Regions from separate parts of the Heyndrickxia sp. MSNUG genome, predicted to be linked through region 3. Evidence: riboswitches for the same ligand, from Rfam matches in the RefSeq annotation. Region 3 holds a riboswitch; each other region holds the start of a gene.

Region 1 (10,715 bases), 580 kb from region 3:
CGTAAATATATCGAGTTACCATCAGCAAAACTAGGAAGAAAAGTTAAATTTAGCAATAAGAAAGTTACTAAATATTCTTATAACCATTTTAGGTAGACGACGCTATTGGACACAATTGTGTCAAAAGCACTTTCCTTCTGAGGTTACTTTTTATGGGACACAGGGACGTTTCGAGATCACTGAAAAAGTGTCCTGTTTTTTAAAAAAAAATATCCATTTCTAAGCTATTTCAAGAAAATGGAGATACTTAGTTTCTCATTTGAAATAAATGTAAACTAGGTGAGTAAAACAGGTGTTTTTATAGGATAAGTATTTTCGATATCATCTTGAAGTTTACTGCTAAAGCAGTTAATTTTGCTTGTAAGGTCATGCTTTTTAGACCGTACCCCCTTGAACGACCTAACCCGTGGAAGTTTTTCATTTCCCCGTTCTTCCATTCCTGATAAGACCTTTTCTTATATTTTCTTTGAACTCGTCCGTTTTTTGTTCCTGGCTGGAGACACATGGACGGTTCTCATATCTCATTCGGGAGGGGAAATAAGAGGTGTGAAGCGTGGAAGAGGGGAAACCTAAAAATTGTTGTCAGCGACAGAGGCCCTTTAAGCTTTGCTTAATCACTTTTCAGTCATTTTACTTTCTAACATAATGTTAAGTTATTAAATAGTTCGATCAAAAGTGTGAAATTCTTTAAAAGACCACTCCTAAATTAAAATAGGAGTGGCAAATATCAAAGATTATTTTAATTCTAGCTGTTCTTTTAAAGCTTGATTTAATTTATTCTTTTCTTCATCGGGTACCATATAGTAGTAGATTCCATCAATCTTAGTCCCGCTTCCGCTGACTTCCATTTGCTGAATGCTTTTGCCAGCGTCCTTATAATTCTTCTGGATATCTACCATTTCATTAAATGTCATATTTGTTTTAACATTTTGTCCTAAAGCTTTAAAAATTTCATCGAATTTTGTTAGGGACGAGAAGCTTGCACCTTCTTTAATCACTGCTTGAATGATTTGGCGCTGTCTTAATTGTCGTCCAAAGTCGCCCCGTGAATCTTCATGCCGCATACGTGCATAGCTTAAAGCCTTCTCCCCGTCTAGCAGGATTTCTCCTTTAGGAAAATGAAATCCCCCTTCTGTAAAATCAAGATCATTGTTTACGGTTACTCCACCTACAGCGTTGACAATATCCTGAAAGCTTTCCATATTGATTTGCATATAATAGTCGATCGGAATATCCAGGAAATTTTCAACCGTAGCCATTGCCATTTCGACTCCGCCAAAAGCATAGGCATGGTTGATTTTATCTTCTTTCCCTTTACCGATGATTTCAGTCCTTGTATCACGCGGGATGCTCAACATTTTCGTTGTTTTTGTATTAGGGTTAACAGTAAGCACGATTAATGTGTCAGAACGGCCGCTGTCACCTTTACGTTTATCTACACCCATCATCAATACGGAAAATGGCTGCTTCTTATCCAAAGTAACAGGGTCTTGACGCTTCTCCGATTTATCCCGTTTAATCGGCTGGTGCATCGTATCCACAGCACTAGTTAAAGAGTTATATACCGTAAATGCAGAAGCTCCTACACCAATTACTAATAGAAGAATCACTATTCCTATAACTTTAAGCCACGTAGGCTTTTTTTCTTTTTTCAGATCGCATCGTTTTGTTCCTTCCTAATAAAAAGGTTTTTGCACTATTCACTATCTTAACAAATTTTTAGTTAATAGAGAATGTATTTTTTATCCAAAATGGAACGTGGGACGGTTCTAATGTTTCATTTTTTATTAAATAGCGGATAAGAAGGTAAACTTAAACGCATTTAAAAAAGTCAGATTCTCAAAAATGAAAAATAGTGAGAATCTGGCTTTGTCGTTTAATTAAATTCCGATCCGTACCTAATTAGATTGGTGAAGATTCTGTAGCCTCCTGCCACCTAGGCCTGTACTTTACGATAGGAAACCACGCGGAAAAATTTTGTTTGGATAGTATGAAAAGAAGAAAAAACCCTAGCTGATGGTAGCTAGGGTTTTAATATGAGATATTGACGTAACTAGTAATTAAATCCTACAGAATTACAAAGGAAGAGGTGCCAGCACCCGCCCTATAAGCCTTCATTTTTAACTTCTTCATAGGCTTCTAAAAGAATTTGTTCCATATCGGTAACAAATAGGTCCAGCATCTTTTCTCCCTTTTCTTTAGTGGCTTGTGTTGCATCGCCGTAAACTCCGCTTTTACTTAAATCTCCTAATGAAATTGATGATTTCCCGTACAGTCTAGGCTTTTCGGGATATTCCTTCACCGCTTTAGACATTTCAACTAGTTCGGGTTTAAGGGCCAGCATTAATGAAGTTTCAAATTCACAAGCATGTACCATGCCGTGCCAAGTAGGGGTGTCACAAATATCTTCCATGACTTTATTCAGGTTAGGATAGAATAGATAAACGACCGGAATGTCTAGTTCATCAGCTAATTCGCGGGTTGCATATTTCATGCTGGCATTATTGGCATCGTGGCCATTAACGAGAACGAGCATTTTGATTCCGTAGCGTGCAACACTATGCGCGACATCCTTAATCACTGCTTCAACATGGTGCTGCTGTAGTGAAACAGTTCCCGGAATGTCTCTCCAAACCCAGGAATATCCGAAGGGTTGGGTGGGTAGCAGCAAGGCGCCGGTCTTCTCTGAGAGTTTTCTGGAAACCCCTTCTGCAAGGAAGATGTCAACTCCAAGAGGAAGATGATGGCCATGCTGCTCAGTTGCTCCCATAGGTAAAATCGCTACAGGAAATTCTTTAATTGCTGCCTCCACTTCGTCTCTTGTCATAGTGATCAGTTCTTTAGCTTTTCCCATGGTGTTACACCTCAGTATTTAACATCTCTACGTATTTTTGAGCATTGTTTTTGATTTTCTCTCTATCCTCTTTTGTTGCTCCTCGGGGGACAAGGTCACTGCCAATTCCGAATGATGTACAGCCAGCTTTGTAATAATCCCGGATATTTTCCAAAGAAACTCCGCCAACTGCCATAATGTTAAGGTGAGGGAATGGTCCTTTTAAGTTTTTAATATAGTCAGTGCCAAGATTGCTGGACGGAAAAAGTTTGACAACTTCAATGCCAAGGTTCAGTGCCTGCATGATCTCCCCTGGTGTAAACACACCCGGGAGAATTTCTACATTTAATTTTTGGATTTCTTTCGCTAGCTCTTTATCCCATCCTGGAGTAATGATGTAACGGGCACCAGCTTCTATAGCCTTTTTCGCCTTGCCGATGGAAGTGACTGTTCCAACTCCTAGATGAATTCGATCACCAAAAGTTTCATTTAGAATTCTAATGCATTCCAGTCCTTTTTCCTCTTCGCTTAGGGATACTTCGACCCAGTTTATGCCACCTTCAAGCAATGCCTTCAGGATATCGACTACATCTGCTGGCTCTACTCCGCGAATAATTGCGACAATGGTTCCTTTTTTTATATTCATCATTTCACCTTCTTAAAACTGGCCAAGCCAGCGAGCAGGGTTTTTGATAAAAATCGTATCGATATCTTCCTGGCTGACGCCTTCGTTCAATAGGCGAGGAATGAACTTTTTAATAATGTACTCAAAGCCAGGGCCTCCGCCATAAGCATGTAGATAACTCTTTCTGCCCATATCGGCTGAAACTAATAGCTGGTCAACAAAACCATTTTCAATCATATTCTTGATCAGTTCTACTCGCACGCTGTCAGGATAGTATTTAATTTTACTGGCGCCATCAAATTGTACATATGCTCCGCGCTTAGCTAGTCCAAGGTGGTAGTAGGGGTCTGCATTTCGGTCACTGTGGCCTACAGCTACTTTTGATAAGTCTACGTTTTCTTCCTCAAGGATGTCGAGCATTTCTTCCCCCATAGTTCCAGCTTCGGTATGGAGCCAAACGGGTGCGCCAGTCTCAAGCTGCGCCCGTGCCATTGCCCGAGTCACTTTTTCCTCAAGAGGGTGGATGAGCTGATCCCAAGAACCTGATTTTAAGAAGCCAGCTTTTGCAGAAGTGCCGTCCATACCTACTGTAACGTCCCTGACTAGTTTTTGTGTAATTTCTTCAATTTCTAATGCTTGTACCCACCTTGGAAAGTAGATATGTTTGTTGAATCCGGTTGTCATGACGAGATTTACACCAGTTTCTTCGGCCATTCTGATAAGGTGCTTGGCATCCCGTCCGTAATCCATTGTTGTAGCATCTACAAGCGCATTTCCACCTGCGCGTTTAAATCTCCAAAGTTCACTTACACTAGCTTCATAGTCTGTTAATTCTAAATCTCGATCCTTTTGGCTAGCCGGTGGGTTTGCCCATAAGTGTTCATGGCTGTATGTGAAACCTAAATCTTTTGCATCAATATCTCCTAAAACGGTACGAACTTTACCCATTATCATCACTCCTGATTATATTATTTAAATAGTGAGAGGAAAGAATTTTCGCTCTTTCCTCTACGGGCATTAAAATTAAATTTGAATTCCGAACAGCATGCCAACCAGACGAATAAGGATCACCACGATGATTGCATCCGGAGAAGCAAACCATAATCCTTCAACGCCATATTTTGTAACATCCACAAGAGGGTAGGCAAGGGCAATTAGCAATGTCCAGCTGACGCCTAAGAAGAATCCACTAATAATGGCTCCGCGTCTGCCGCCAGTTGCATTTCCGAATACTCCTGCTGCCCCGCCCATGAAGAATAGACCAATAACAGAAGGTAAAACGACGACTGGCAATATGCTAGAAATAGCTGTTACCAATAAGCTGCCAATCAATGCAGCCAAGAAGCCTAGTGTTACTGCGATTGGTGCGAATGAATAGAAGATTGGGACATCTAACGCAGGCTTAGCTCCAGGAACAATCTTTTCACCTACCCCTTTAAAAGCAGGGACTATTTCTCCTAAAAACATACGGACACCTTGAAGTAATACTAAAATACCAACAACAAATGTTAGTGCGGACATGATAGAGAACTGAATCGCGTTCTGCCCGCCAGCTATTTCCGCCATTTTTGCTGGATCTACAAAGAGCGAAGTAACAACATAGATGACGATCATGACAATACCCATTAATACACTCATATCTTTTAAGAAATCGAGTGACTTAGGAACTTTTACATCTTCAGAAGACTTTTCTTTGTTCCCTAATTTTCCGCCTACCCATCCAGACAAGCTGATCCATGAGCTGCCCCAGAAACCGAAGGCAACATGATCATTTCCAGTTATTTTACGGACAAATGGCTGAGATATGGCAGGGAATAATACCATTGAGATACCTTGTATAATTGAGCCAAGGATGACGGTCATAGTTGATGATAATCCCATTTGATGGAAAACGATCGCCATTGTACCTGCGAATGAGAACATCATATGGCCAGTAAGGAAGATATACTTCCATTTAGTCAATCTTGCAATTACTAGATTGATTAGGAATGAGAATACAAGAATTAGGGCTGTTTCTTTTCCTAAAACTTGTTGTACTGCTGCAACGAGAGCATTATCTTCGGCTACAATACCCTTTAGTCCAAATGCTTCGGTAAACATCGTACTGAAAGGTATTAAAGCGTTTACAATAATTCCGGCACCTTGCTGAAGAATTAAGAAACCAAAGATTGTTTTTAAGGTACCTTTAATGACATCGGAGGTAGACTTTTTCAGAGCTATTAATCCTAAAGCGGCAATAAGGGCGAGGATAATGGCAGGGTTACTTAAAATAGATACAATGAAATCCAGCATCTATTTCACCCCTTTAGCAATTTTTTCAATAACGGGCATGACCTTTTGCTCTATTTCTTCCTTATCTAATAGATTATTAATGGAGACTACTTCAACAGATTCACTGCTTAACTCAGATGCAATTTCACTGGAGGTGACCATAAAGTCACAGGCTTTACCCTTGGCTGAACCCAAATCTACAGCTTCACCATCAACATCATACCCATGTTTCTTGGCGATTGCCTGAACCTCCATCAACAGCATTAGTGATGTTCCAAAGCCCATTCCGCATACAGTCACAATTCTCATTTTCCCCACTCCTTAGTTTAAAATTGATAAAATTTCTTCTTCATTATTGGATGTTAATATCACTTCCAGTTTCTCTTTGTTCCCTAATACAGCTGCAATTGTTTGCAGCATGCCTATATGGCTGGTGGCGTCAGTGCCGCAAATAGCGCAAACTAATTGAACAGGATCATTTGTTGGGTGGCCGAATGCTACCGGGTTCTTCAGGCGCACCAGGGAAAAGCCTTGTTCAAGGACGCCATGCTCCGGTCTGGCGTGAGGGATCGCAATGGAAGGAGCTAAAACAATATAAGGACCTACATCCTCGAAGCCTTTTACCATTGCATCGATATAGCGCTCCTCCACTTTGTTTTCATCAGCCAATAGTTTACCTGCTGCACGAATGGCTTCTTCAGCGGTTGCTGCCTCAACGTCTAATTGGATGAGGTTTTTGTTTATGGTCAGCATCAGGACTCTCCTTCCGTGTTAAATGTCTTTAATTTGTTTCTGCCAACTAAATCAATATCATATTCATAACGATCAGATCTGTTAGCCATTTCAACCATCTCGAATGGGGTTCCATCAGGTAAATAGGAAACCCGGGTGATATGAAGGATAGCTGAATCCGGAGAGATTCCTAATTCCAATGCTTCTAAATCGGTGGACAGTCTAGCCTTGATTCTTTCATGTGCTTGTTCGAGATGGATACCGTAATCTTCCTCAAGTACTTCATAAAGAGATTCCTTCATCAGACCATTTTCCATGAAACCAGGTGTGAATTTTGAGCGGAAGTAGTTAATCAGGATTGAAATAGGTTCTCCGTCTGCACAACGCAAACGCTTCAGGCAAATAACCTTTTCTCCTTTGGCCAGCTGCAACTCTGCAGCTATTTTCTTCGATGGCTCAATTTCATAAATCATCATATTTTTAGTTTCAGTATGTTTCCCTTTTACACGCATTTCCTCAGTCCAACTAGTGATATTACCAGCTTTTTGGACGATGTTTTTCGACTGTACGAAGGTTCCCCTTCCTTGAGTCTTCGTGACTACACCTTCATTGACAAGTTCCTCAATTGTTTTTCTGACGGTAATACGACTGACACCAAATAGTTTCTCAATTTCTGACTCAATCGGAAGAGCGTCGCCTTCCTTTAAGTTTTCCTCAATATACTCCATAAGAGCATCCTTTAATTGCTTATAAAGAGGCATCTTTAGGTTTTTATCTAACCGCAAAATGATTATCACCTTCTTTTTAAAGATTATGATGTATTATATGATAATTAGTTAATTAAATATTAACATTATAATGAATTGTGTCAATTATTTTTTTTATTCAGACAAAGATTATAACCTTTTAGAAGAACATGGGGACGGTTCTCTTGTTCCTTTTAGGAACGCGGGAACCGTCCCTGTGTTCTACTCGTGTTCCTTTTTTGGTGGAAGCGCGGGGATGTACCCTGAGAGAAAATGGCCCGGTTCTTATAGTAGACATTCAGAAGTTTTACGGAAAAAAGGACGATGAGTGGGTTATTACCTGCTCATCGTGTTTTTTTCCTTTATTTATACAACACGGGAAATTATATTCCATTTTACTGAATAATAATTCCTTTTAAATTCTATGTATTTTAAATTTCTACGAGATTTAGTAGGTACTTTACACACGGTGCCAAAGACCTATATACTTGATATGTAAATAATTCCAAATCAAATACTATGAAAAAGGCAAACTTCTCGAAAGGGGAGGACGCAAAGCCGTGAGTCTAAGGCATGCTGAGGTGTGCTATGATCGTCAGGTTTCCATAGTTTAGAGAACCTCTTACTATGGCTTTTTGTCATAGTTTTTTTATTATCCGGGAGGGGTTAATGGCATGAGCTTTCTTAAGACGTTTGGTAAATATGCGGGCAAAACCGCTGGGATGGTAGTTGGAGGACCAATCCAGGTTATTGGGGAGTTAACTGGATCAGATGTGATCGAGGACATCGGAAAAGGAGTCAGAAAAGCCTCGGAGTTCGCTGGAACTACAGTTGGACAAGCTGCTGATGGAGCTGTTGGGACGGTTGCGGGAATCATCAATGACAATCCCGCGCAGCGTGATCAGGGCTTGAATGATATCGGAAGTGCTGTCGGAAGGACTGCGAAGGGAGTCTACCAAACTGCTAAACACACGGTCCATAATGGCGGTGAAGTCATTGGCGGTTTTATCGATGGAGATCATGACCGTGTTAAAAAAGGAGCCATATCCATCGCTAAAACGGTTGCCATAGGAGCATTGGCTGTAGGAGTTGTTGATATTATAGATGGAGTCGATATTGCTGATGCGGAGGAGACAGGTTCCGATTTATCAGGTGAAGATATACCATTCGAGACCAAAACGATTGAACTACCTAATGGAGAAACCGTTACTGATTCCTTCCCAGTTTTCGATAGTGAATATGAAGTGGAAATAGAGGAAGACATGTATCTGAGAAGCGATTATATCCATTTTACATATGCAAACTATGAGTTATATGAGGATATTCAAGGAGATCCAGAATTAGCTGAAGAGCTAGGCTTGAACGAAGCTGACATTGAATCTTTGTCCAATGGAGATAATCCAGAAGGATACACTTGGCATCACAATGGAAGAGCCAGGAGTCCTGCAATTAGTTGACCGGGAAACACATGCAAGCGTGGGACATACCGGAGGCCGTGAACTTTGGGGTGGCGGGAGTGAGTATAGATAAGTTAGAAAAAGCAAAATTGAGCCAAAAGGGGCAGTGTGATGGGTTTCTTTAGGAATGTTTTCGAAGTAGGTAAAATCTTCACAGATTCAGGAAAAGAATTAGGGCAGATTCTAAGTGATGGAAGAAAAGAGTTTACCGAATTGATGACGGACGGCTTTAAAGAAATGGTGATTAAAGGCAACAGCGATTATAAAACATCTTATGAAAAAAATAGTGAGGCAGGAGAGATCCTGTATAAGGCACAAAGGAAGTATGATGGGTTGTTTGATGATGTTCACACAGAAATACTTTGTGTTGAAACGTTGATTGACGATCATTACGTCTATAAAAAGAAATTGTATGAAGAGATTAAAAGTCAATACGGAGCAACGGTGGAGAAATATATAACAGACTATCATTTAAGAAGGAAGGATTTTTATTCCTCACATACTGAGGATAGCAATCCCTTCATGCCTGCAGCCGCTGCGGTGATCGGTACATTGGGTGTAGGACTTGTCGGCGGGGTTATTGGCATGGATTTAATCCAGCAAAGAACACGTGTGAAACAGGCAGATTCCTATTTGCAGGAAGCGAAAAAAATAAAGGCAAAGCTGGAATTAGAGTGTGGAAGACTAAGAGTATTGAAAACGAACTTGACCTTTGTTGAACAAAGCATCTACGAAGAACGTTCGCTGATTGAACGCTTGTATCGTCCTCTTAAAGAAAAAATGAAGCATACGGAAGAATTATTAGCTTCAGATTTTACCGATGAATCGGACGTCCAGGATGCAGAGCAAGCGATCGAAATCATCAGGATGCTGGAAAAAACTCTTACGACACAGTTTCTTCAGGACGAGGCTGTCATTACTACTCAATATCAGGAACTGACTAAACAGTTAGAGCAATTAGTCCGACAATTATAGTGGAAACTTCAAATAAAAAGGGGAAGTCATAATGAGTGTAAAGAATGTTTTTAGCCCATTGGATATCGCATCAGTTGTAACAGAAACGATTAATTCGGCGACAAGTTACTTGAAGGCAAAAGAAGTGGAAGAAACCGAAAGGCAACGCCTGATTTCATGCCTCAATGCCATCACCCTTAAGATTGAGCTGGAAAGAGACAAGTTTGAAAAGTTCATGGAAAAAAGTTTCGCAGAACGTGAACGATTGTATAGCTCTGCAGATAAGGTACTTGAAAAGGGACTGCAGGAAAATAATATGCAGCTTGTGACGCTTGCATCTAATTTAATGATGAATGTCTATAACAAAAACCCGCTAGATGGACTGGATAACAAAATGCAGGATGTAAAACTTGAGGGCCTTCAGCCTATAAAGAGTTATATTGACTAATAGGAGTGAAAATCATGTCCTCAAAAGAAGAATGGGAACAAGCTGAACAAATCATCAAAGAAACATTAAAACAAGCAGCAGAAGAACTGAACGCAACAATAAAACAGGAAGAAGCAGAACGAGCAGCCATCCTGGCCAAAGAACAACAAATATACACCATCCTGCAAGCCGACAAAGACAAGTTCAATCAAGAAATGCAAAACAAACAACAAAACAACCAGCTGCAATTATTAAACGGGCAACTAGAAGAAGCCATTAAAAATGACGATCAAGAAGCTATTCAAAAGTTAATGTTGGAAATGAACAGTATTTAGTGGAACATGGGGACGGTTCTTGCGTTCCAAATAGCGCAGACACCGGGAAGGTTCTAGTGTCACGTTCGGGAGTCGAAATAAAAGACGAGAAGTTTTGCGGGAATTCGTCATTAAGCTTTTTTTTCTTAAGGCTTATTACATTTAGTTATTAAATAACTCTGGTGGAATTGGCAAACTTGAAGAGAGAAAAAGATCCGAAACAGACGGTTCTAATGTCCCATTCTGTACTCGAAATAAAGTGAACTAGAAACTGAGCTCTTTTCAATTTTTTTCAATACATATGTGACTGCTAAACTAAAGTAGAATAGGAGGATACCAAAAAAATATTGAATATT
Region 2 (10,715 bases), 110 kb from region 3:
CAACCATTCCAGGATTCACTTTTTGTTTTTCTTCGTTTTTTTTCTCTTCCTGATTCATAATAGGCTTGGCTGATTCAACAGTTTCCGCCTTCGTTTCGATGCTGAACACCTCTTCCAGGCTGCCAAGGCTCTCTGCTGCTTCATTTTCATTAAGGGAGTTATTTTCCCACTTGTCCATCATTTGTTTCTGGCTGTAGGATGTATATAAATCCTTCATCGCAGGATAAAAGAAAATTGAAAACCCGGTCAGGATTAAAAATATCGAAAATACCTTTTTCACCATTTTCACCTCAGATATAAATAAAGAGAGGAATTTCTTCCTCTCTCAAGTTTTTTTCACAATTAATTCTTCAATGGATTTTTGATCCTTAACATAACTCCTCCTGCTGCAATCAAGAAGCCGAGGATATAGTAAGGCATCCGGCTGCTTTCACCCGTTTGCGGAAGAACATCGCCGCCAACCCAGCCTTGTGAACCTGTCGATCCTCCAGGTGTATTTCCTGAGCCGGAGTTCTTCATAGGAACTGGCGATGCGCCTTCATTTGTTTCTTCACCGACGATCTCTCCTTGCATGCTCCAATTTACTTTAAGAGTTAGAACCTGATTTTCCAGGTGAACCATTTCTTCAGATAATTGTGTTAAGGGGATGACCTTTGTCTGCCCATTGCTTGTTAATTCGAGTCCTTTCAGCATATCCATTTTCGCTTCTTCTGTTAAATGGATTGTCCAAACATGATTCACAAGCTTAAACTCAATACGTTTCCCATTCATCATTATTACTGCAGCACTGTCAATTTTGCCCTTGCTGTCATCGATCATTAAGCTTAATGTCTTGAATGTGTTTTTCAGAGGGATATCACATTTTTCCATCCAGTAGTTGATCGTTCCTTCTGCCTCTACTCCAATCTTAAGGTCGCTTACAGGTACAACGAGCTCACCGCCGCTGGTAAAAACAATTTTAAATGCAGTGATGTCTTCCGTTACAAATTCTCCGCCATCCAGCAATTTGAAGAGTGGTGATTTACCTGGATGGGTCATTTCCTTCCATTCGCCTTTAATCTCTACAAATACTTTTGCCGCTGGGCTTATACAGTCCTTTACATGCAGATGGATTTGAGTGCTTTTATTTGCATCCTTATCAGGTGCAGTTTCTCCACTATCAGGCAGGTCACAATTTTCAAGCCAATAGTTGATTGTCCCTTCTGCCTCGACACCCACTTTAATTTCACTAACAGGAACTACCAGTTCTTCTCCACCTTCAAAAACAAGCTTAAAAGCCGTAACATCATCCTTAACAAATTCTCCACCATCCAGCAATTTGAAGAGTGGTGAGCTTCCTGGATTGGACATTTCCTTCCATTCGCCTTTAAGTTCAACAAAAACACTTACAGTTGGATTTACACAATCCTTCAGATGCAAATGAATTTGCGTACTTTTATTTGTATTCACTACTTTTTCCGATACTGTTTCTACCTTCGTTTTTGTTTCTTTCTCATTTTTTGCTATTTCAACTGTTTGATCATTCTCAACCTTCGTTTCAGCTTTTTCTTTATGATCAGCTTGCTGAATCTGTGCAGCTTCTTTTTTCACAGCTGAGTTTCCTTCAGTATTGTTATTATTCGAGTTTGCTGTATTTTCATTTTGAGCCTTTGGTTTAGCCGCTTCTGTTTGAGCTTGATTGCTCTTCTTTTTGGAATCAACCTGAGATGATTGTTTGCTGTTTTTTACAGTCTGACTTTCGGCGCTGCCAGCTGCAAATGCCCCAGTTACAGGCAGGCTAATGAATAACAAAAGCATCAAGGATAATAGAATGGACACATGTTTTATAGGTTTCAACTGTTTAATCCCCTTTTCATAGTTTTTTCTCATTATTAATTGCATCATAAATAAACTGAATATTCAGTTATTTTACTGGAAATTTCGCCTCTCTTTCGATAATATTTTGCGATTTTTTGACAAAAAAAGCCGCCAGGACAAATTTCTTAATCCATGGCGGCTGGACGATCATAGCTGCCTAATTAGGCTGCCTTAGACTCCTGGCTTTGCGTCCCAGCTTTTCAGCTGGTTTGCTATTTGCATGGGCGGTGACGACACTTTATGTAAAATATCCCTTTAGCTCCATTGTCTTATAGTTAGAGAATTACCACAGTTAACCATATCGTTAAACATTTAGACCTAGAAATATTTTTGGTAAATTTTTCTTTAGTTTCATTTTTCAACCGAGAACAGTGATAATATAAGTGTTTTAATTATTTATAAAGATGGATCGATATTAGTATTCTCCTAGTTAAATGAAAAAGGACCCAGTTTACTGGGTCCTTTTGACTTTTATAAAGACTTGCGATAAATTTCCACCACATCTTCGTGGGTCAATTTTGTGAAGTTGCCAAATTCTCCATTGACCATTGCTTTATCTGCCATTACTTCAATCTTGCTGTCATCGATATCATAATCTGCAAGTCGGGATGGTGCTCCGATGCTTGACCAGAATTCACGCAGCTTTTCGATTCCTTCAAGACCGGCTTCTTCGTCTGTCTTACCTTCAGGATCCACGTTGAAGACCCTGACAGCCATTTTTTTGAAGCGTTCTGGTTTTACCTTCAAATTGTGCTTCATCCAATTCGGGAACAGGATAGCAAGTCCTCCGCCATGCGGAATGTCATAAACTGCTGAAACTGCATGTTCGATGTTATGAGTAGCCCAGTCACCGCGGTAACCCATTGATAGCATACCGTTCAGTGCCATTGTGCCTGCATATAAAATAGTTGCGCGATGCTCGTAGTTTTCAAGATCAGCCAGAAGCTTTGGCGCTGTTTCCATGACAGTCAGCAGCAGGGATTCGCACATGCGATCCTGGAACTCAGTGTTCTCAGTCAAATGGAAATAATGTTCAAACACATGAGACATCATATCGACGATTCCGTAGATTGTTTGGTCTCTTGGTACAGTAAATGTATTCACCGGGTCCAGAATGGAGAACCTTGGGAACGTCACTGGGCTGCCCCAGCCGTATTTTTCATTCGTTTCCCAATTCGTGATAACCGAACCTGCATTCATTTCAGAGCCTGTTGCAGCAAGAGTCAACACCGTACCGAATGGAAGTGCAACGGAAGCGAACGCCTTCTTTGTCACAAGGTCCCATGCATCGCCATCATATTTGGCACCGGCAGCGATTGCTTTAGTACAGTCAATAACACTCCCGCCGCCTACCGCAAGCAGGAATTCAATTCCTTCTTCCTTGCAGATTTGGACGCCCTTACGGACAGTAGATATTCGTGGATTAGGCTCAACACCTGAAAGCTCAAACACCTCTGCGCCAATTTCTTTTAAAAGTTTTAGGACCGAATCATAAAGCCCATTTCTCTTTATGCTTCCGCCGCCATATACAAGAAGAACTTTTTTGCCATATTGAGGCACTTCATTCTTCAATTCCTCAAGTTGGCCTTTGCCAAAAATCAATTTAGTTGGATTATAAAATGTGAAATTATCCATTTGAATCACCTTCCTTATCGCCCATTATGTTCTTTTTTTAAAAGCAATGCAAAAGAATTGCACTTCTTAATGTTCTCCAATGTGCTATAAAAAGTTACAGTTTTTTTTACCAGAATAATGTTTAAATGGCAGAGATGAATAATATTGTTACTGCTGAATCAACCTAAATACGAATCCATATTTTAAGGAGGAAACATCCATGAGTGGTATTCAAAGAATTGCATTGGTCCTTACGATTATTGGTGCTATTAACTGGGGCTTAGTCGGATTCTTCCAATTTGATCTTGTTGCAGCAATCTTCGGAGGTCAGGACGCAGCATTGGCCAGAATAGTATATGGCTTAGTAGGACTTGCGGGTTTAATCAATCTAGGACTTCTTTTCGCTCCAAGCGAAGAAGAAGAAAGAGCAGCAGAACCAAGGGCCACAAGATAATTTTAAAGAAAAATCACCGATTGGCGAGCGCTTAAGGCCAAAACAGAGTCGTAGCTGCCCTTATGCATTAGGAAAGCATAAATTACGAAAAAAATTTATGCTTTTCTATTAGCCAAGAAAAAACCCGTCCGGATATTGGACGGGTTTTCGTATGTGTTTTTTACGATAAAACCTTCTTGATACGCTCAATTGCCCAGTCCAAGTCTTCCTGGCTGATCACAAGGGGCGGGGCGAAGCGAATGACAGTGTCATGTGTTTCTTTGCATAGCAAGCCTTCCTCTTTTAAATCCTCACAATATTTACGGGCAGGCTCTGTCAATTCAACACCGATGAAAAGTCCTCGGCCGCGGATATCTTTTATCATAGGGTTATCGATTTCACGAAGCTTGCTGATAAAATATTCACCAAGTTCAAGCGACCGTTCAGCCAGCTTTTCGTCAATCAATACGTCAAGTGATGCAAGCGATACAGCGCAAGCCATTGGATTGCCTCCAAATGTGGATCCATGTGAACCTGGGTTGAAAACACCTAGTACATCACTGTCAGCAACTACACAGGAAATCGGGAATACTCCGCCGCCCAGGGCCTTGCCTAGAATATACATATCAGGCTCGATGTCTTCCCACTCACACGCAAACATTTTTCCTGATCTAGCAAGTCCTGCCTGGATTTCATCCGCAATAAACAGTACATTGTTTTCCTTACACAAATCAAATGCAGCACTCATGAAGCCTTCTGGCGGAATGACAATCCCAGCCTCTCCCTGGATTGGTTCAATTAAGAACGCAGCAGTGTTAGGAGTGATTGCCGCCTTCAATGCTTCAAGATCTCCATAAGGAATCAATTTAATTCCTGGAAGCATCGGCCCAAAGCCCCGCTTATATTCAGCTTCAGAAGACAACGAAACCGCTGTCATTGTCCGGCCATGGAAATTACCGATACAAGCGATGATTTCAGCCTGGTCTTCAGCTACACCTTTAACATCGTAAGACCAGCGACGAGCAGCTTTAATTGCTGTTTCAACCGCCTCTGCTCCTGTATTCATAGGCAGCGCCATTTCTTTATTTGTCATTTTGCAGATTTTTTCATACCAAGGTCCAAGCTGATCATTATGGAAAGCTCTTGACGTTAGCGTCACTCGGTCAGCCTGATCTTTAAGAGCCTGGATGATTTTTGGATGGCGATGACCCTGATTTACTGCAGAGTAAGCACTTAGCATGTCCATATATTTATTGCCTTCAGGATCCTCTACCCAAACACCCTCTGCCTTAGAAATAACGATTGGCAGCGGATGATAGTTATTGGCGCCATACTTTTCTGTCTGTTCAATCAGAGAGTGTGTTTTTGTTGTAGTCATGAATCTTCCTCCGTTCCAATGAAAAATTGGTTAGACAATCATATTGTAACCTGTAGAATCATGCTAGGTAACCCCATAAAGAAAGAAAAAACGGAATTGTCGGGTTTTTCTTATAACAAGCCAGGATTCATCGTAATTTATGCGATAAGTGGATTGAATGTGGATAACAATTCGACCTCTACATACTTCTACTCTTAGGAGAATCCCCAGTCTCCAATAATCCTTATTGGAACATCCGATGCCTCGGTTTCTCACTCTCTATTGTTCCAATGACCCTTATTGGAACATCCGATGCCATGATTTCTATCCCTCCATTGTTCCAATGACCCTTATTGGAACATCCGATGCCATGATTTCTTCCCCCCATTGTTCCAATGACCCTTATTGGAACATCCGATGCCATGATTTCTCACTCTCCATTGTTCCAATGACCTTTATTGGAACATCCGATGCCATGATTTCTCACCCTCCATTGTTCCAATGACCTTTATTGGAACATTCGGTGACTCGATTTCTCTCTCTCCATTGTTCCAATGACCTTTATTGGAACATCCGGTCCCACCATTTCTCTCTCCATTGTTCCGATCATGTATTTTAATTTCTATAATTAATCTAACGACATAAAAAAAAAACCGGACTCAATTGCCCGGTTTTTTCAAAAGCTATTACTTCTTAGCCATGTCTGACTGGTCGATCCACTCTTGAAGCTTATCCTTCAAAGTGTTGAAACCTTGTGCTGAATCATCCTGGTATTGAACAACTGCAGCTGGACGCTTATTGCGTGGCTTCTTTGGTGCACGTTGAACTTGCTCAGGTGCTTCTTCAGTTGCACGGATAGATAATCCAATTTTTCCAGCAGCTTCATCAATTGACAATACTTTCACTTTCACTTCGTCGCCAACTGTAAGGTGCTCGTTAATATCCTTAACATAACCGTGTGTGATTTCTGAAATGTGCACTAGACCTTGTGTATTTTCATCTAATGCAACGAAAGCGCCATATGGCTGGATTCCTGTAACTTTTCCTGTTAAAACACTGCCTACTTCAATTTTCTCTGACATCGAAACACTCCTAAATTTTGTTGTATTTTATCCCATTAATACGCAATTAAAAATTATATCATATAATGTAGTTTTAATCAAAAGGAATAGGATAATTCTTATTTAGGAGTTTCCAATTTTTTTCGGGCTATTGAAGAGGCATGTATCTGATTTTCCAGATTCCATCCTCTTGGACCATTTGGAAGACCGGTGCATCTGCACGTTCCTTGAAATGTAATTGGATCCCGGTAATCAAATCTGAATTCTTTTCTGAATAATAGAGCGAAGCATGGTCATACTCTTCAAGCATCGTGCTAAGCTTCATTTCGGCAGCCTGTTGTTCACTGATATATTGCTCTTCAGAAGGCAATGCGTCTTTTTGAGAATATAATGCATACTTTGTCGCATAATCCTTTACTTCATCCGAATAGAAATAGAGCTGCATCACCTGAAACGCGCTATAATTTCTGAGGATATTTACATCTTTTTTGGCTGAAAACTCCTCATAGGCAGACTCCATTTCCGCTGTTAATGGCAGGATGCTTTGAGTAATCATAATTTCAGATTTATCAGGAGTCTTGATGTTCATATATTTTGGGAAGATTACTGCCCGCATCGAAAACTCCGGATCCTGTTTGAAATTATTTTTTTCAAGCTGATCATAAAAAATTTTGACGGCTGCTCCTGTATCGGTGTCTGGATATGTATCTATTACATAACGATAAGCGCTTTTTACTTCTTCCTTTAAGACTTTATTGTCAGTGAATAAAGGTTTTGCAGGATGCCCTTTAACAAACAGAGCATAAAGGGATTGAACATCAATTTTCATCCATTGTTCAATCGTTGGATCCTGAACGATTTTAACCCCTTTCTCATGTTTCACCAAAAGCTGTCCCAAATTCTTATACGATAATACATTGCCTTGCGAATCCTGTACTCGGTTGCTTTTTAGCTCCAGATAATAAATAAAATCAGGATTGGTTTCAGGTTTCAGCCTTTCAGCTACGCTTAGATAATCAATATAGATTTCGATCTTCCCATCCTCTGCCCTAAAAGCATAGCCATTTCGAACAGCACCTTCAGCAAGCCTTTTTAAACCAGGGGTGGAGATTCCTTCACCGCCAGCATTCAATTTTTCAACAACATCCGCCACGCTCGCCTTTTCCAATGCTTTATTGATTTCCCCTTCGTACAGGACTAACGATTGTAAATAAGCTCCCCAGTAAGACTCCAGTTGGCCGAGCAGGTTATATTCATCTCCCCTGTCATATTGATGATTCCCGGCTCCTTGGGACAGCTTTTCCATGATTTCAGATGGCATGGTGAAAGCTTCAGCGATTGCATTCTTGATTTCCTTTGATTTTCGTTCAAATTCACCTCGATTAATTGCTTCTGGATTTTCAAGTACCTCAGCTTCAAATTGGGCAATATCATCAAGGATATTTTGATAAAAGAATTGCTCGTATCCCGCTCCAAGACCTAAATTTTCTTTTGTATAGGTTTGCCTTTCCGTATAATAAGCTTGCAATGCTGTTATTTTTTCTTTTACTTCTGATTCTGTCAGTTCACCTTTCTTTTCGCTGCTGTCACCCGATGTCTCGTTAATGCCTGGTTTTTCTGACGCAGATAGATCGATATCATCGATATACTGCATCATTAAGACTCCGGCAATCATTCCTACACCGATAAAACTTGCTGCGTATGGCAGGTGAAACCACTTATTCTGTTTCTTTCTCTTTTGGTCTTTTTTAATGGCCGCAAGAATTTCCGATCGGTTCTCCTCTTCATGCATGTCGAGATATGCTTTTCTCAAGCTTTCGAGACGCTTCTCCAACAATTGATCATCCATGGTTTTCACCCTCTCTCTTCTCAGCTAGCGCGAGCAGCTTTTTCAAATGTTCTTTGCCTCTTAAAAGGCGTGTTTTTACATTCGCCAGCGATATGCCTGTAATTTCCGCGATATCGCCATAGCTTTTATCATGAAAATAAAATAGGACAATCGGGATTCGATATTTCTCATCAAGTTTTTGAATGCATTCGTGCAAGGTTCTGTCTTCCTCAAAACGGAGGATGCTTTCTTCAGCGGTTTTCCCATTGAAAGTACGCTCCTTTCCGAATTTCAGCACCTTTTTAATCTGTCTTTGTTTATTGCGGGCAAAATCCCTGGTTACATTTAGGGTGATTTTATAAAGCCAGGTCGTAAACTTCGCCTGTGAAAATTGATCCAGGAAGCGAAAAACCCTGACAAACACTTCCTGTGTGATATCATCTATGTCGTCATAATTGGTTCCAAGCTGGAAGGCAAAGCGCTTGACGGTGGGAGTATAAACATCGATCAGTTCCGCAAAAGCCTGCATGTTTCCGTTCCGGGCCCGAAATACTAAATCCTCTTCATTCATTTGGATCCCCCAAACTGATTTCTCTTTTTTTATCAAAAAATTGAACTGTTCCAGCAAGAAAAAATCTTATCGAAACAACTTTATCTATAAAACGGCGGATTTCCGTTTATGTTTCGAAAAAATAGTAAAAAGTTACATTAATTGGTTAAAACCTGAAAATACTATGCTTTTAACTGAATAAATAGTAACATGAATAAATAATTTTCTGTTTTATCAGAAAAAATTTTTTTCTGGATATTTTAAAAGGAGTTTTTATATGGACAAGCATGAACAATGGACCTCTAAACTTGGTTTTATCCTTGCGGCTGCCGGATCGGCAATAGGTCTAGGGGCTATCTGGAAGTTTCCTTATATGGCGGGTACAAACGGGGGCGGCATTTTTCTTGTCCTTTTCCTGCTTATGACTATTTTAATCGGAGCACCAATTTTATTGGCCGAATTCATCATTGGCCGGAACACTCAGAAAGACGCGGTTATGTCTTATAAACATCTAGCTCCCAAAAGCGCATGGCCTCTGCTTGGCTACGGCGGTGTCATCGCATCCTTCATCATCCTTTCATTCTACAGTGTTGTTGGAGGATGGATCCTTTCTTACCTTGGACGAAGCTTGACTGGATCATTATCCGGCCTGACTCAGGCTGAGTATGGAACCACCTTCGAAAAAATCATTGCTAATCCTGTTGAGGCATTGGCCGTGCAATTCCTTTTCATACTGCTAACCATCTGGGTTGTCCAGGGCGGTGTTCAGCAGGGGATTGAAAAGGCAAGCAAATACATGATGCCCGCACTATTTATCATTTTCATTGTCCTTGTAATCCGTTCACTCACACTCGAAGGGGCAATGGAGGGCGTTGAGTTCTTTTTGAAGCCTGATTGGTCTGCAGTCACTGCTGAAACTGTGCTGCTGGCACTGGGCCAGTCTTTTTTCGCCTTAAGTGTCGGCCTCTCTGTAATGGTCACCTACGCTTCGTATTTATCTAGAGGTGAAAGCCTGACAAAATCAGCATTCTCTGTCGTTGGCTTGAACATTTTCATCTCACTGCTCGCTGGGCTTGTCATTTTCCCTGCAGTATTTGCACTTGGATTTGAACCGGAAGCTGGTCCCGGACTAGTATTTGTTGTTTTGCCCGCAGTATTTGAGCAGCTTGCCTTTGGAGGGTTATTCTTAACGATCTTTTTAATTTTGCTATTGTTTGCTACATTGACATCTGCCTTTTCCATTTTAGAAATCATCGTTGCAGTTCTTTCGAAAGGGAATGTGGAGAAGAGGAAGAAATATGCCTGGATTTCAGGGATGCTGGTTTTTGCTGCTGGAATACCAAATGCCCTTTCCTTTGGCGTATTATCCGACGTGAAATTTTTTGGGAAGACATTCTTTGATCTCGCTGATTTTATCACGAGCAATATTGCCCTTCCGCTTGGCGCTTTCTTCATAGCCATTTTTGCAGGTTATATACTCCCTCGAAAATTGGTTAGGCAGGAGCTTGAAACAGGTGCGGGGAAAAACTCGCTGTTATTTAACATTTGGTATATCGCAATCCGCTATATCGTTCCTGTTGGCATTGGCATTGTCTTTTTACAATCTATAGGCATATTGTAAAGGTAGGCTCACTTAACCTTAATGGTTGATCTTTATTAATCTTATGGCTCTGTTAAAGCTGAATTTTGATTCTTAAACCCTGTTGATTGTAGTGGAAGGCGCGAAGACTCCTCCGAAAATGCTAACGCATTTCCATCGTGCGTGGGGGGATTCGAGGAAGCAATTCAGTGTCCTGCGGGCGCAGCTGGACAGGTGAGACCCCGCAGGAGCGAAGCGACGAGGAGGCTCAGCGCCAGCCCCGCGGAAAGCGAAGCGCCTGGAACGAAAATCAACAGCCGTGTTTAATAGTGCCAATTTTTAAACACCATTCAACAGAGCCAAAAGTTAAGAAAACGTTCACATTGCAGACGATACATCCACCCTTTTTCTGATAAACTTATAATAAGAGATATTT
Region 3 (10,715 bases):
TGGATCATCAAGTCCAGATCCTCACTGGGCATGCGCTCCTTAAGATCATTCAAGGAATCTTCAAGGCTTGCGCCATATTGCATTTCCTTTATGACACTGTCCATTTCTTCCTTAATTGGAGAGCCAGCCTCCTCAACAACAGCCTTCAATGCCTGCTGAAAGCTGAAGCCTGCCCTTAAGGAACCAACAATTGTAGAAATCATATCGGGCAATCCTTCATTGAATTTATTGATGCGCTCCTTCTGTTTCTTTTTCACATACCAGCGAGGAAACATAAAACCCAGCATAAATCCTAAAAGGATAAAGAAGAAATTTCCGGTTAACAGGAATAAAAGTGAACCGCCTAATCCAGCAGCAATCCACTGGAACATGATATATTCCTCAGGCTTGATTGGAAGTCCTGTCCGTCGCAGCATTGTTTCAAGCTTTGAGTTCTTTTCCTTCGTAAGCATCTTTTTTCGGACTTTTTGCTTGGTCATTTGATAATAGACCATTAAATCGTAATGCTTTCTGTCCAATTTTGTACCGCTGGAAAGATACTGTTCGATTCGCTTTTCCAGCCGCTTGTCAGAGAGAAAAACCCTTTGAAATAAAGATAAGAATAACAGGAAAGCCGTCAGCAGGAAGAACGCGGAAATGGCATAAATCATTCTCCCCACTCCTCACTTTCAATGAAAACATTGGCCGGGATATGAATTCCTGAAGCTTCGAGCCGTTCATAAAACTTCGGACGGACTCCTGTTGGTACTAGACGCCCAATAATTTTGCCAGCATCGTTTACTCCCTGCTGTTTGAAGGTAAACACATCCTGCAGGACGATGACATCGCCTTCCATCCCCTGTACTTCGGTGATGCTCGTAATTTTCCTAGACCCATCCTTTAAGCGGGACTGCTGGATAATGACATCGATCGCTCCGGCAATTTGCTCCCTGATCGCTTTTACAGGAAGTTCAACACCGGCGAGCAAAACCATCGTTTCCAGACGGGCAATCATGTCTCTGGCACTATTGGAGTGACCGGTTGCAAGCGAGCCATCGTGACCGGTATTCATAGCCTGCAGCATATCAAGTGCTTCGGCGCCGCGAACCTCGCCGATGACAACCCGGTCTGGCCTCATCCTCAAAGAATTCCTGACAAGGTCCCTGATGGTAATTGAGCCCTTTCCTTCTATATTAGGCGGCCTTGATTCCAATGAGACGACATGATCCTGGCCAAGCTGGAGCTCAGCTGCATCCTCAATCGTAATGATTCTTTCATCATGCGGAATAAAATTGGACAACACATTCAAAGTCGTCGTCTTTCCAGAGCCTGTGCCCCCGGAGACGAAAATATTAAGGCGGGCTTTTACACAGGCATCAAGAAAGATCGCCATTTCTTCACTCAGGGTGCCAAAGTTTATTAAATCCTCAATTTGGAACGGTTCCTTGGAAAACTTTCGGATGGTGATTGTCGGACCTTTCAAGGCAAGCGGAGGAATGATGGCATTCACACGGGAACCGTCCGGAAGCCTCGCGTCAACCATTGGAGAGCTTTCATCAATCCTTCTGCCGAGCGGTGCGACAATTTTTTCAATGATGCTCATGACATGCTCATCATCCCTGAATTTAATCGAGGTCATTTCGATTTTTCCTTTACGTTCACAATAAACCTGATTTGGTCCGTTCACCATGACTTCGCTGACATCTTCATCCATGAGCAGGGGATTTATCGGACCAAAACCTGTCAGGTCATTCTTCAGTTCATCAACGACTTTTTTGCGGTCAATGCTCCCGCGGAAATGCTCGTCATCCTTCATGATCTCGATTGCCATGCCATCAAGCCTTGGAATGATTTCTTCAACTGGGGCATCCTTGAACTCCTGCAGGATTTGTTTATGAATAAGGTTTTTTAACTCCTGATGCTTGTCCTGCTTTCTTTGAGCTTCAGGATTCACTGCCTCCTTCTTTGGATCTCTGAAAACAGCCCTGATGTCCATTTTCGGCTGAGGGACAGCTTCGTTGGACAATGCCGCTGCTTGTTCTTCCTCTCCCGCAGCATGCTGCGTCCTTTCCTGGATACGATTCAAAAGGCTCATTATTCCGCTCCTCCTTTTGTCCGTTTTCTGCCGATTAATTTTGATAAAAATGAAGGGCCCTTAGGTTCTTTAAAAAGTGTGATTTCCCTGAGGCTCGTAATCCGTTCAGCCATTTTGTATATCGCTTTTGCGACATCCGTCTTCCCCTGGTTCACGACAAATGGAATTCCGATATTTAGAGATTGTGAGCACGTTTGAAAATCATTCGGAATATACACCGGATCCTCATGCCCCAGGATTCTTGCCGCATCATCAGCCTGAATTACGCTTTCCATGTTCGCACGGTTTACGACAAGGGTGACCTTGTTAGAAAGCTCAAGGATTTCGAATGTTTCCAGCATTAGCTTCGTATTCTTCAAAGCTGTCATTTCCAGATTGGCCATCACCATGATCTGGTCCGCTTTTTCAGCAATATGAACGGTATGGTCGCTTAACCCGACACCGGTATCGACCACAACATAATCATAGTTTACTAGCAGAAGATCAATGATTTTATCGACAGCCTCCTTTGTGACAAGGTCAGCAAATTCAGGACGTTCCGGGGCTGCAAGCACTCTTACCCCGCTTTCATGCCTGGACAGATAGCCTGCCAGACTGTGCTCGTCAAGAGTGGTGATGCCTTCGATGACTTCCTTGATCGTGAAGGCTGACTTCAGGTCCATTGCCAGCCCCACGTCTCCAAATTGGAAATCCCCGTCCAAAATGGCGACGGAGATATTCTTCTTTACTAAAGCTCCAGCCAGATTGACCGTCAAAGTCGTGCGACCAATCCCGCCTTTTGCGCTGCAAACGGCAATAAGTTCGCCGCGTTTGTTCTTTGCCGGCTTCATTTCATGTGTTTGCAGTTCAGTTGCGTCTTCCATGATTGATCACCCTCCGTTAACCTCAATCTTTATCGCTTTCGACAGTTACATTCTGTTCTTTTATTACTGGCCGTTTATTCAGCATAAAATGAATATTTCCCTGTTCAGCAGAATTTACTAGTTTTAGAGCATCCTCTGGTTTTAACTCTACAGTAACAGTTGTATATTCTGTATATGGCTCCTGTGAATCCTCAGGTAAAACCATTTTTCTTCCCACAGCGAGGACTCTGGCTTTTTGGAGAATAATTTGTGATTCTACCTTTGGTTGTGGTCCGTCAATTTTTTTTGAAAACATAATATCCACTTCATCTTCTGGTTCAATGAGGTTTGAGGCGGATTGATTTAAATTAACTCCTACTGAAACAGCCCGATATCCGTCCCTGACCTTACGCGATACATAGGTGGCTTCAGAAGTTTCTGTCCCAAGTCTGTGGGAAAGAACTGGCTCACCCTGCTCGATCGTTGCATTTGCCAGCTTGCCTTCTGCATTCTTGATGCTTTTAAGAGAATTGGGATGCAGCGCTTTTTGAGGAACAGCTGCCAGCGCCAGTTTTTTAGCCGTTATTCGCTCGTTCTTTTCGATTCTTTCCTTGGCGACAACGATTTCTACAAGGTTACTGTTCATTGTCTTTTCTGCCTTTACTTGACTCATATATTGAAAGAAAAGAAATGTTGTTACGATCCCCATTACCAATGCGAGGACCAAAACAAGCTTTGATCGCATTTTTGATCACCTACTCCGTTATTCGAATGCTGTATGCGCCTTTGAAAACGCCTGTTTTTGTTTCAAATCCTGTACCTGGTCTTTCTATGAACATACCTTTGATGGATGTATCCTTACTATCCATTGGGTCTGTTATGTAAAAATAAGCAAAGCCGGTAATCTTCACTTCTTTTACCTGATTGACATCATGGCTGTATGGAGTATAGACAGGAATAAGGATAATCCTCGAGCAATCTCTGTCATGGATATCTCTCGGAAGTTCTGGGCAAGAATTTATTTTTTCCTTAATGACCTCCCTTGTTTTCCCTGCGATATTCCCCGTCTGGGTGGCGATGATATCATTTACTGCCAATTCCTCTTGATAACCGTTCCGGAGGTTTTCCTCATAAGATCTAGCCCCGGTGCTGCCTAAAGCAAGGACGCCAAAATTACCGTACTCAACACCACCGCTATCTACTTTTAGCTGGTATTCCTTATAGAACTCAAGAGGGATACTATCATCAATTCCAAGAGGAGCTGCTCCTTCTGCCCTTCCCATTGTTCTCAGTTCCGCAGCGGAATGTGCGTGAACATTGACCGTTTCCATTCCAAACAATTTCGAAAAAGCTAAAGAAACTGTTTTTGACAGGTCGATTGCCACCTTTTTCTCCATTACAACTGAAATATTGTCTATTGTTGATCCATTGTTATGTGCAGCCACTATACTCCTTGTCACCTCATCAACCTTTGGCTCATTGTTCGTCAGCTCCTGTGCACCTGAAAGGACTGCAGCATTGGCTGTCTTTTGCAGCTCTGCTTTGGTCATATAAAGCATTCCGCCATCAATCGCCAGACCAGCGATACTGAGAAGGACTAGAAGTGACATGGCTGCCAGAAGGAGTGAGTTTCCTGATTCCTCTGCAAAAATTTTTCTTATCATCTGATCCCCCTACTCAACCCGGATTGTGGACTCCGCCTTGATTGACAAAGCTGATGGAAACAGGCTGGATACAAACGGAGTAAAAAAGTGAAAAGGATACTCAAGCTTTACCGTTAAATATTCACCCGAATCCCGTTCAGCTTCTCCAGGTGAAATATTAATTTTCAATTGATCAATTTCTTTTAACTGAACATAATCTTTCGCAAACGCGATGATCTTTGTATCACTCTCCCCAAGGCTTCCAACCCGTACCGTCTCCTGGGCCGCCATATGAAGATGGGTGAAGGAATACATCATTCGGCCAAAATCAAGAATGCCAACCAGTATCAGCAATAGCACCGGCAGGATGAGAGCGGTCTCAACTAAAGACTGTCCTCGCTCATCCTTCCTCATAGCAATCCTCCTCCTGATTGGAAGGCAACAGCAGCAATTGTACCGATGGCGATGGCTACACCATAAGGATAGGTAGCAGTTAAACCTTCTTTGTCCACTAAAAGAGGAATCCTCATGCCGCTCCGCAATCCACCGAAAAACATTCCAATGTGTCTGATCCTGCCCCATGCTCCCTTGCGGAAAAACAGAACAATCAACGCGAGGATGCCCCCTGCCAATGCCATATAGACTGCAGCCGTCAAGACAAAGACAGTGCCTTTAAGTGCGCCAATCACAGCCAGCAGCTTCACATCCCCTGCTCCCATTCCTCCCATAAAATAAGGGATGAGTAAAACGGCAAAACCTACAATTGTTCCGGCTACCGTGAATCCCAGGCCACTGAATCCGCCAGTAGCAAGATGGATAATCAGCGCAAGGAGCAAGAAAGGCAGCAAGACTTTATTATAAATTTTTCGTTCTTTTACATCGGTAATCACACATATCACCAGTAAGATCATTAACAAATAATCATTCCACATACTATTTACCTCGTTTCATCGACGAGTTTTAAAAAAAGCCCCACGTTTTTCAACGCGAGGCTCTTTCTGCCTGTACCTCTGACTGGCAAGTTATAATTTTTCAACGCTGACAAGAAGAATATTAATAAGTTCAATAGATAATAATAAGTTGTTCTCTATTCTGCAGGTACGTTCTCTCTATTAGTTACTGCATCTGTAACACTTGTGAACATTTCCATGATTTGCTCTCGCAACAATGCTAACGCCCCAACAACCGCAACCGCAATAATTCCCAACACCAAACCATACTCAGTCATACCCTGTCCTTGCTCTTCAGTGAATAATGCTTTCATTTTTGCTTTCATTGTTTATTTCCCCTTTTCATTTAGTAGTTTGATCAAATGACCGACTTCCGTTCCTGTATTCCGGATTGTGCCTTCTGGGAGCTCGAATACGGAATACGCACCTTTGTAGCGCTTTCCAATTTTCGCAGGTTCTAGCTGTTCGTCTGCACCTACAATTTCATTGTTCTCGTTGATGTAAAGAACATCGATGGAATAGTTCATAAAAAAGGTATGGATGGACGGGCAGGGCCGTATGTAGAGACTGTGTCCTTCTGGCAAGCATTTCGTCAGCATCAACCCTTTGAATCTGCTAAGAAAGGTATCTGCTACTTTTACATGTGCTGCCAGTTCTTTGCCGTTCGATAGATTCAGCAGTCTCATTCATTTTTCACCTCCAACTGTACAAAAATAACCCCGCCTTTGCCGAAAGGGGGGTTAGATGAACAAATGTCATGTAATTCACCCTGATCTTTCGGTAGCTGGCTGGCTTAGCACTTTAGTGCAGTAGCCCCTGTAGCTTTGCGTCGCTGGCTTTCACCAGGTTTGCCTTTATCGAGATTCAGTGCATGTCCGACTGATCTCTTATCCACATCATAATTTGAAACAAAATTCTACAAAACCCATCATAATGCCTGATTTTTCTGAAAAATAAAATAAGATTATTGACTCAGGAAAATGAAACTATTGCTCCGACAAGTAGTTCAACATAACCACTTTATTTTCTTCCTCCTTTTTCCGGAATCTTTCTCGGGTAAAACGACTGAGAAAAGCTCTATATATTGACATAGGTCTCGGTCAATTTAATAGGTAAATAGATTGGTTTTTCATGAATTTTTATTGGCTTATAGGATAAAATTATGATAATAAAGGTTTGAAAAATTATTTTCTGATGAAAATTTGCTGGAAAAGAAAAATATTTGCATTTCTGAATGAGAACAGTCATGCTTAAGAGGATAAAATCCAACTAACAAGAGGACAAGCAGGTGAAATTATGATCGAAATTAAGACTTCAACAATAAGTGATGGAGAATTCAATAGAGGGGTATTCGCCACTCGTGACATAGCGAAAGGCGAACTGATCCATGAAGCACCGGTTCTTTCCTATCCCAATGCCGACCATGTACACATTGAGAAAACTGCTTTGGCTGACTATGCATTCGAGTACGGCATACATCACTCGTGCATCCTGCTTGGGTATGGGATGCTGTTCAATCATTCCTATGAACCAAATGCTACGTATGAAATCAATTTTGACAATCATACTTTTGATTTTTTTGCATACCGTGACATCCGTGCCGGCGAAGAAATCATGATTAACTATAATGGCGAAGTCGATAACAATGACCCGCTTTGGTTTAATGAAGATAAAGAAAAATAAGTTAACAATAAAAAATGCGGCTTCCCATTACTATGGAAGCCGCATTTTATTATTTTTTTAAAGCATTCACTATGTAATCCAATTCGACCTTTATGGTTGTTCCTTTTCCTACCGAACTCTCAATCTTCATCGATCCGTTGTGTTCCTGGATGATTTTATTGCTGATGGTTAGCCCCAGACCGATTCCTTTATCTTTGGTGGTATAAAACGGCGTACCAAGATGGCGCAGTAATTCAGCTGCTATTCCAGGACCTTCATCTGAAATATGGACCTCAACTTTTCCTGCCTCGTTTAAGTTGATGTCAATGTGGATAATTCCGCCGTTAGGCATCGATTCAATTGCGTTTTTCAGGAAATTTAAAAACACTTGCTTCAGCTGATGCGGGTTGCACAGCAGTTCAACCTTGGTTTGTGGATAATTTGTTTTGATCTGCACGTTATGCATGATTGCCTGTGGATGGATGACATTAATCGTGCTGTCCACTATCGCACATAATTCACCTTTTACAAATTGAACAGCCTGAGGCTTTGCCAGCGACATAAATTCATTTACAATCATATCGATTCTATCCAATTCGTTCATGATGATCATCAAGTAATCTGACTGTTTTTGTTTATCAGTGCTCGTTTGCAATAACTTGGAAAAGCCTTTTAAGGCGGTCAGCGGGTTGCGGATTTCATGTGCTACTCCTGCAGCTAGTTGGCCAGTAATCGACAAACGGTCCAAATTTCGAATGGCTGCATCATTTTTCACACGATCGGTAATATTCCGGCCGACACTAACAAAGGAATCAACTTCCTTTTTTTCATTATAAATCGGAGAAATATTATATTCTGTATAAACAATGGAATTCTTATCAACTGTCCTGAATTTTTTCCTAAGCAGCTGCGGTTCACCCGTTTCCAGAATCTCATCGATTTTTTCATCAAGCATAGCCTCTTCTTCCGAACATAAAAATTCCTCTAAATTTCTCCCAACAATCTTTTCAGGTGGAAGTCCAATGACTTTTTCATGTGACGGAGAGGCATAAACGATTTTTTTATCCTTTGTGAATACCTTAATCATATCACTTGTATTTTCAGTGATTAATTCGTAGAGCTCACGGGTTCTGTGCAATTCATTTTCCATCCTCACAATACTGGTAATATCACGATAGATGGCAATGATCGCGATAATTTCCCCTTTCCTGTTTCGGAAAGGAGAATAAGAGACTGCTATATCCAGCATTGATCCGTCTTTATGATACCGTTGAGTGATCATGTTGGCATATGTTTTGCCATTCTTGACATCATTTATAAGATCCCCAACAAAATCCGGATTCGAAAACTCGTAAAAGGTTTTTCCTATAAGGTCTTCCTCTGTATAGCCAAAAATTTCAGTATACATATGGTTGATCCTTACAAAGCGATTCTCCATATCGACAATAGCAAATCCATCAGCCGTACAATTCAAAAATAAATCTAGCAGCTCATCAGGATTATAAATTGATTCGTCATCAGTTCCAAACAAAGGGAAACTATTACGCATAGAGATCTCTCCAAACTTTCATAAACTTTACATCTTCATTTTACAGAAAGTTGCGATTTATCAAAAGAAGTATTTTTTCAAGTATATTATCGTGGATTCTGTTTTCATTAAGTTTTTATCCCTACTAATAAAAAATCCCGGAAGTCCGGGATCGATCTTAAACATTCATATCTCTTTTTCTATAAAATATATAAGTTGCAGCTAAAAGGACGAGAATCAGCATGAATGATATAGCAAGATACAGGAACTCGAAACGTCCGTCATTCAAAATATTCTTGGCATCGTAATATTTGAACGGTGTGAAATACTTCAACCCTTCAAGCTTTTCGTTCATATCGATTGCAATGGATAGGATAAAAAAGATGAGCAGGATTCCGGTCGATAAAGAATTGGCCTTTTTGGCATTTATTAAAATAGCTGCTACAGCACTTCCAACGACCAAAAATATCAACTGGAGAATGAACATGCCAATCATAAGCATCGTGATATCACCGGTTACGTTTTCTCCGTCTGCATATTTCTGCACCATTCCGATAGAGGAGGCTAGCGTTACTAAATTTATGATGATGATATTCATTAAGGCAGCCGCCAATTTGGACGTAATCATATAATTCCTTGAAATTGGCTTTACCAGCAGGAACTCAACGGTTTTGTCTCTCTCTTCCTTGGAAATAATATTGGCTCCCAGCATGGCTGCGTGGATGGCTGCCATAACAGCCAGATACAAGAATAGCATCCCGTAATACCCAATTGGCGAAGACAAATCAAATGACCCAATCCCCATAATGGCCTTCAGCGATTTTGGCATATCGGCCATCAGTGCATTCATTGATTGTCCTGAGCTGCCGAGACTTGCATATTTCCCCATACCCGAAGCAACCATGAAAATGACGCCGATGCTCCAGATGATCAACGATTTCCGATTAGCTTTCATTTCCATTTTGAAAATATTCATAGCATTACCTCCTCTCTAGACGGAATGGACATCTTTTTTCACGTACATATAATAGGCAGCTGCAATGGCGGTGATGGAAAAAACAACTGCGACGATGATAAATGAAGTTTCATAGGCCATATTTTTCACGATAAATGCTGAATCAAAGTAATTGAAGGGTGTTAAATATCTTAAACCCTTATCTTCAGCAGTTGAGCTAATCATTCCCAGCATGAAAAATCCAAACACTGTGCCAAGCGATACGGTGATCACAGATTTAATTCGCGGGAAGACAACGGACACAAGGATTCCCAGCGCCAGGAACATCATCTGGATGAAAAATAATGTAATTGAGACTAGCAGCAGTGCATTTCTGCTAAAATCATTGCCCGCAACAATTAAAGCAATAATTATTACTGCCGCTGAAAAAACAATATTTGTTGCCACTAAGGAAACAAGTGCAGCCAGAAGCTTTGAAGTCACAATCTGCGTCCGTGTAACCGGCTTTGTCAGCAGGAAATCGGCAGTTTTCTCCCTTGTTTCTTTGGACAAAATAGAGGTTCCGAGATTCATAGCCTGAATAGCTCCCGCAAGCTTGATGTATAAAAAAGCGTACGAAAAGAATCCAAGCATGGTTGCGATATTGTCTACTGATAGGCCGATTGCTTTCCTTAACTCAACGGGAAAGCCTTCGAGCAGCTGTTTGAATTCCTCTGCATCCTTTGAAAAGGAGGGAAACATAGAAAGAAACAGAGCGACTAAAGCCACTAACGAGATAGACCAAACAATGGTGGATTTCCGATAAGCCTTCAATTCATGAAGGAACATATTCATGGTTTTAGGCCTCCTTTTCGTAATAATGCATGAAAATCTCTTCTAGGTCTGGTTCTTCTACCCATAGGTTCTCAATCTCAATTACTGCGACTTTTTTCATGATCGAGTTAATATTGCCACTGAATAAAAAGCTGATCGTATTGCCATCCTGCTCAAGCTGATTAACGCCTTCAACTTTGAAATGCTCTTTTCCCATGTGTAAACTTGTTTCTACTTTGAATTTCTTA

The links. Region 3 has a riboswitch for cyclic di-GMP ahead of AABM38_RS19595 (DUF192 domain-containing protein). Riboswitches for the same ligand answer to the same signal wherever they lie in the genome.
Region 1: linked by a shared signal. The riboswitch ahead of AABM38_RS22425 (HNH endonuclease) and the one ahead of AABM38_RS19595 (DUF192 domain-containing protein) in region 3 are both predicted to bind cyclic di-GMP.
Region 2: linked by a shared signal. The riboswitch ahead of AABM38_RS20125 (LPXTG cell wall anchor domain-containing protein) and the one ahead of AABM38_RS19595 (DUF192 domain-containing protein) in region 3 are both predicted to bind cyclic di-GMP.

The regions. Positions count from the first base shown of each region.
Region 1 is NZ_CP150978.1:4,472,609-4,483,323, reverse strand. Features, by position in the region: gene AABM38_RS22475 (acyltransferase family protein) at 1-96, shown strand, start outside; partial or broken gene AABM38_RS22470 (transposase) at 308-495, opposite strand; gene AABM38_RS22465 (LytR family transcriptional regulator) at 735-1,619, opposite strand; gene AABM38_RS22460 (creatininase family protein) at 2,105-2,854, opposite strand; gene AABM38_RS22455 (bifunctional 4-hydroxy-2-oxoglutarate aldolase/2-dehydro-3-deoxy-phosphogluconate aldolase) at 2,859-3,482, opposite strand; gene AABM38_RS22450 (phosphotriesterase family protein) at 3,492-4,409, opposite strand; gene AABM38_RS22445 (PTS ascorbate transporter subunit IIC) at 4,482-5,750, opposite strand; gene AABM38_RS22440 (PTS sugar transporter subunit IIB) at 5,751-6,038, opposite strand; gene AABM38_RS22435 (PTS sugar transporter subunit IIA) at 6,051-6,482, opposite strand; gene AABM38_RS22430 (GntR family transcriptional regulator) at 6,482-7,246, opposite strand; cyclic di-GMP riboswitch class I at 7,725-7,815, shown strand; gene AABM38_RS22425 (HNH endonuclease) at 7,882-8,664, shown strand; gene AABM38_RS22420 (HNH endonuclease) at 8,597-8,737, shown strand; gene AABM38_RS22415 (hypothetical protein) at 8,776-9,639, shown strand; gene AABM38_RS22410 (hypothetical protein) at 9,671-10,066, shown strand; gene AABM38_RS22405 (hypothetical protein) at 10,081-10,380, shown strand.
Region 2 is NZ_CP150978.1:4,006,068-4,016,782, forward strand. Features, by position in the region: gene AABM38_RS20120 (class D sortase) at 1-283, opposite strand, end outside; gene AABM38_RS20125 (LPXTG cell wall anchor domain-containing protein) at 343-1,836, opposite strand; cyclic di-GMP riboswitch class I at 1,989-2,081, opposite strand; gene AABM38_RS20130 (iron-containing alcohol dehydrogenase) at 2,329-3,492, opposite strand; gene AABM38_RS20135 (DUF378 domain-containing protein) at 3,692-3,925, shown strand; gene AABM38_RS20140 (ornithine--oxo-acid transaminase) at 4,086-5,282, opposite strand; gene AABM38_RS20145 (hypothetical protein) at 5,506-5,685, opposite strand; gene yugI (S1 domain-containing post-transcriptional regulator GSP13) at 5,948-6,343, opposite strand; gene AABM38_RS20155 (hypothetical protein) at 6,471-8,171, opposite strand; gene AABM38_RS20160 (RNA polymerase sigma factor) at 8,164-8,721, opposite strand; gene AABM38_RS20165 (sodium-dependent transporter) at 8,978-10,321, shown strand.
Region 3 is NZ_CP150978.1:3,893,030-3,903,744, forward strand. Features, by position in the region: gene AABM38_RS19555 (type II secretion system F family protein) at 1-650, opposite strand, end outside; gene AABM38_RS19560 (CpaF family protein) at 647-1,975, opposite strand; gene AABM38_RS19565 (AAA family ATPase) at 2,074-2,937, opposite strand; gene cpaB (Flp pilus assembly protein CpaB) at 2,960-3,661, opposite strand; gene AABM38_RS19575 (pilus assembly protein TadG-related protein) at 3,672-4,580, opposite strand; gene AABM38_RS19580 (TadE/TadG family type IV pilus assembly protein) at 4,590-4,973, opposite strand; gene AABM38_RS19585 (A24 family peptidase) at 4,970-5,491, opposite strand; gene AABM38_RS19590 (Flp family type IVb pilin) at 5,647-5,835, opposite strand; gene AABM38_RS19595 (DUF192 domain-containing protein) at 5,839-6,195, opposite strand; cyclic di-GMP riboswitch class I at 6,286-6,372, opposite strand; gene AABM38_RS19600 (SET domain-containing protein) at 6,806-7,192, shown strand; gene AABM38_RS19605 (PAS domain-containing sensor histidine kinase) at 7,242-8,720, opposite strand; gene AABM38_RS19610 (ABC transporter permease subunit) at 8,878-9,675, opposite strand; gene AABM38_RS19615 (ABC transporter permease subunit) at 9,691-10,488, opposite strand; gene AABM38_RS19620 (ABC transporter ATP-binding protein) at 10,493-10,715, opposite strand, start outside.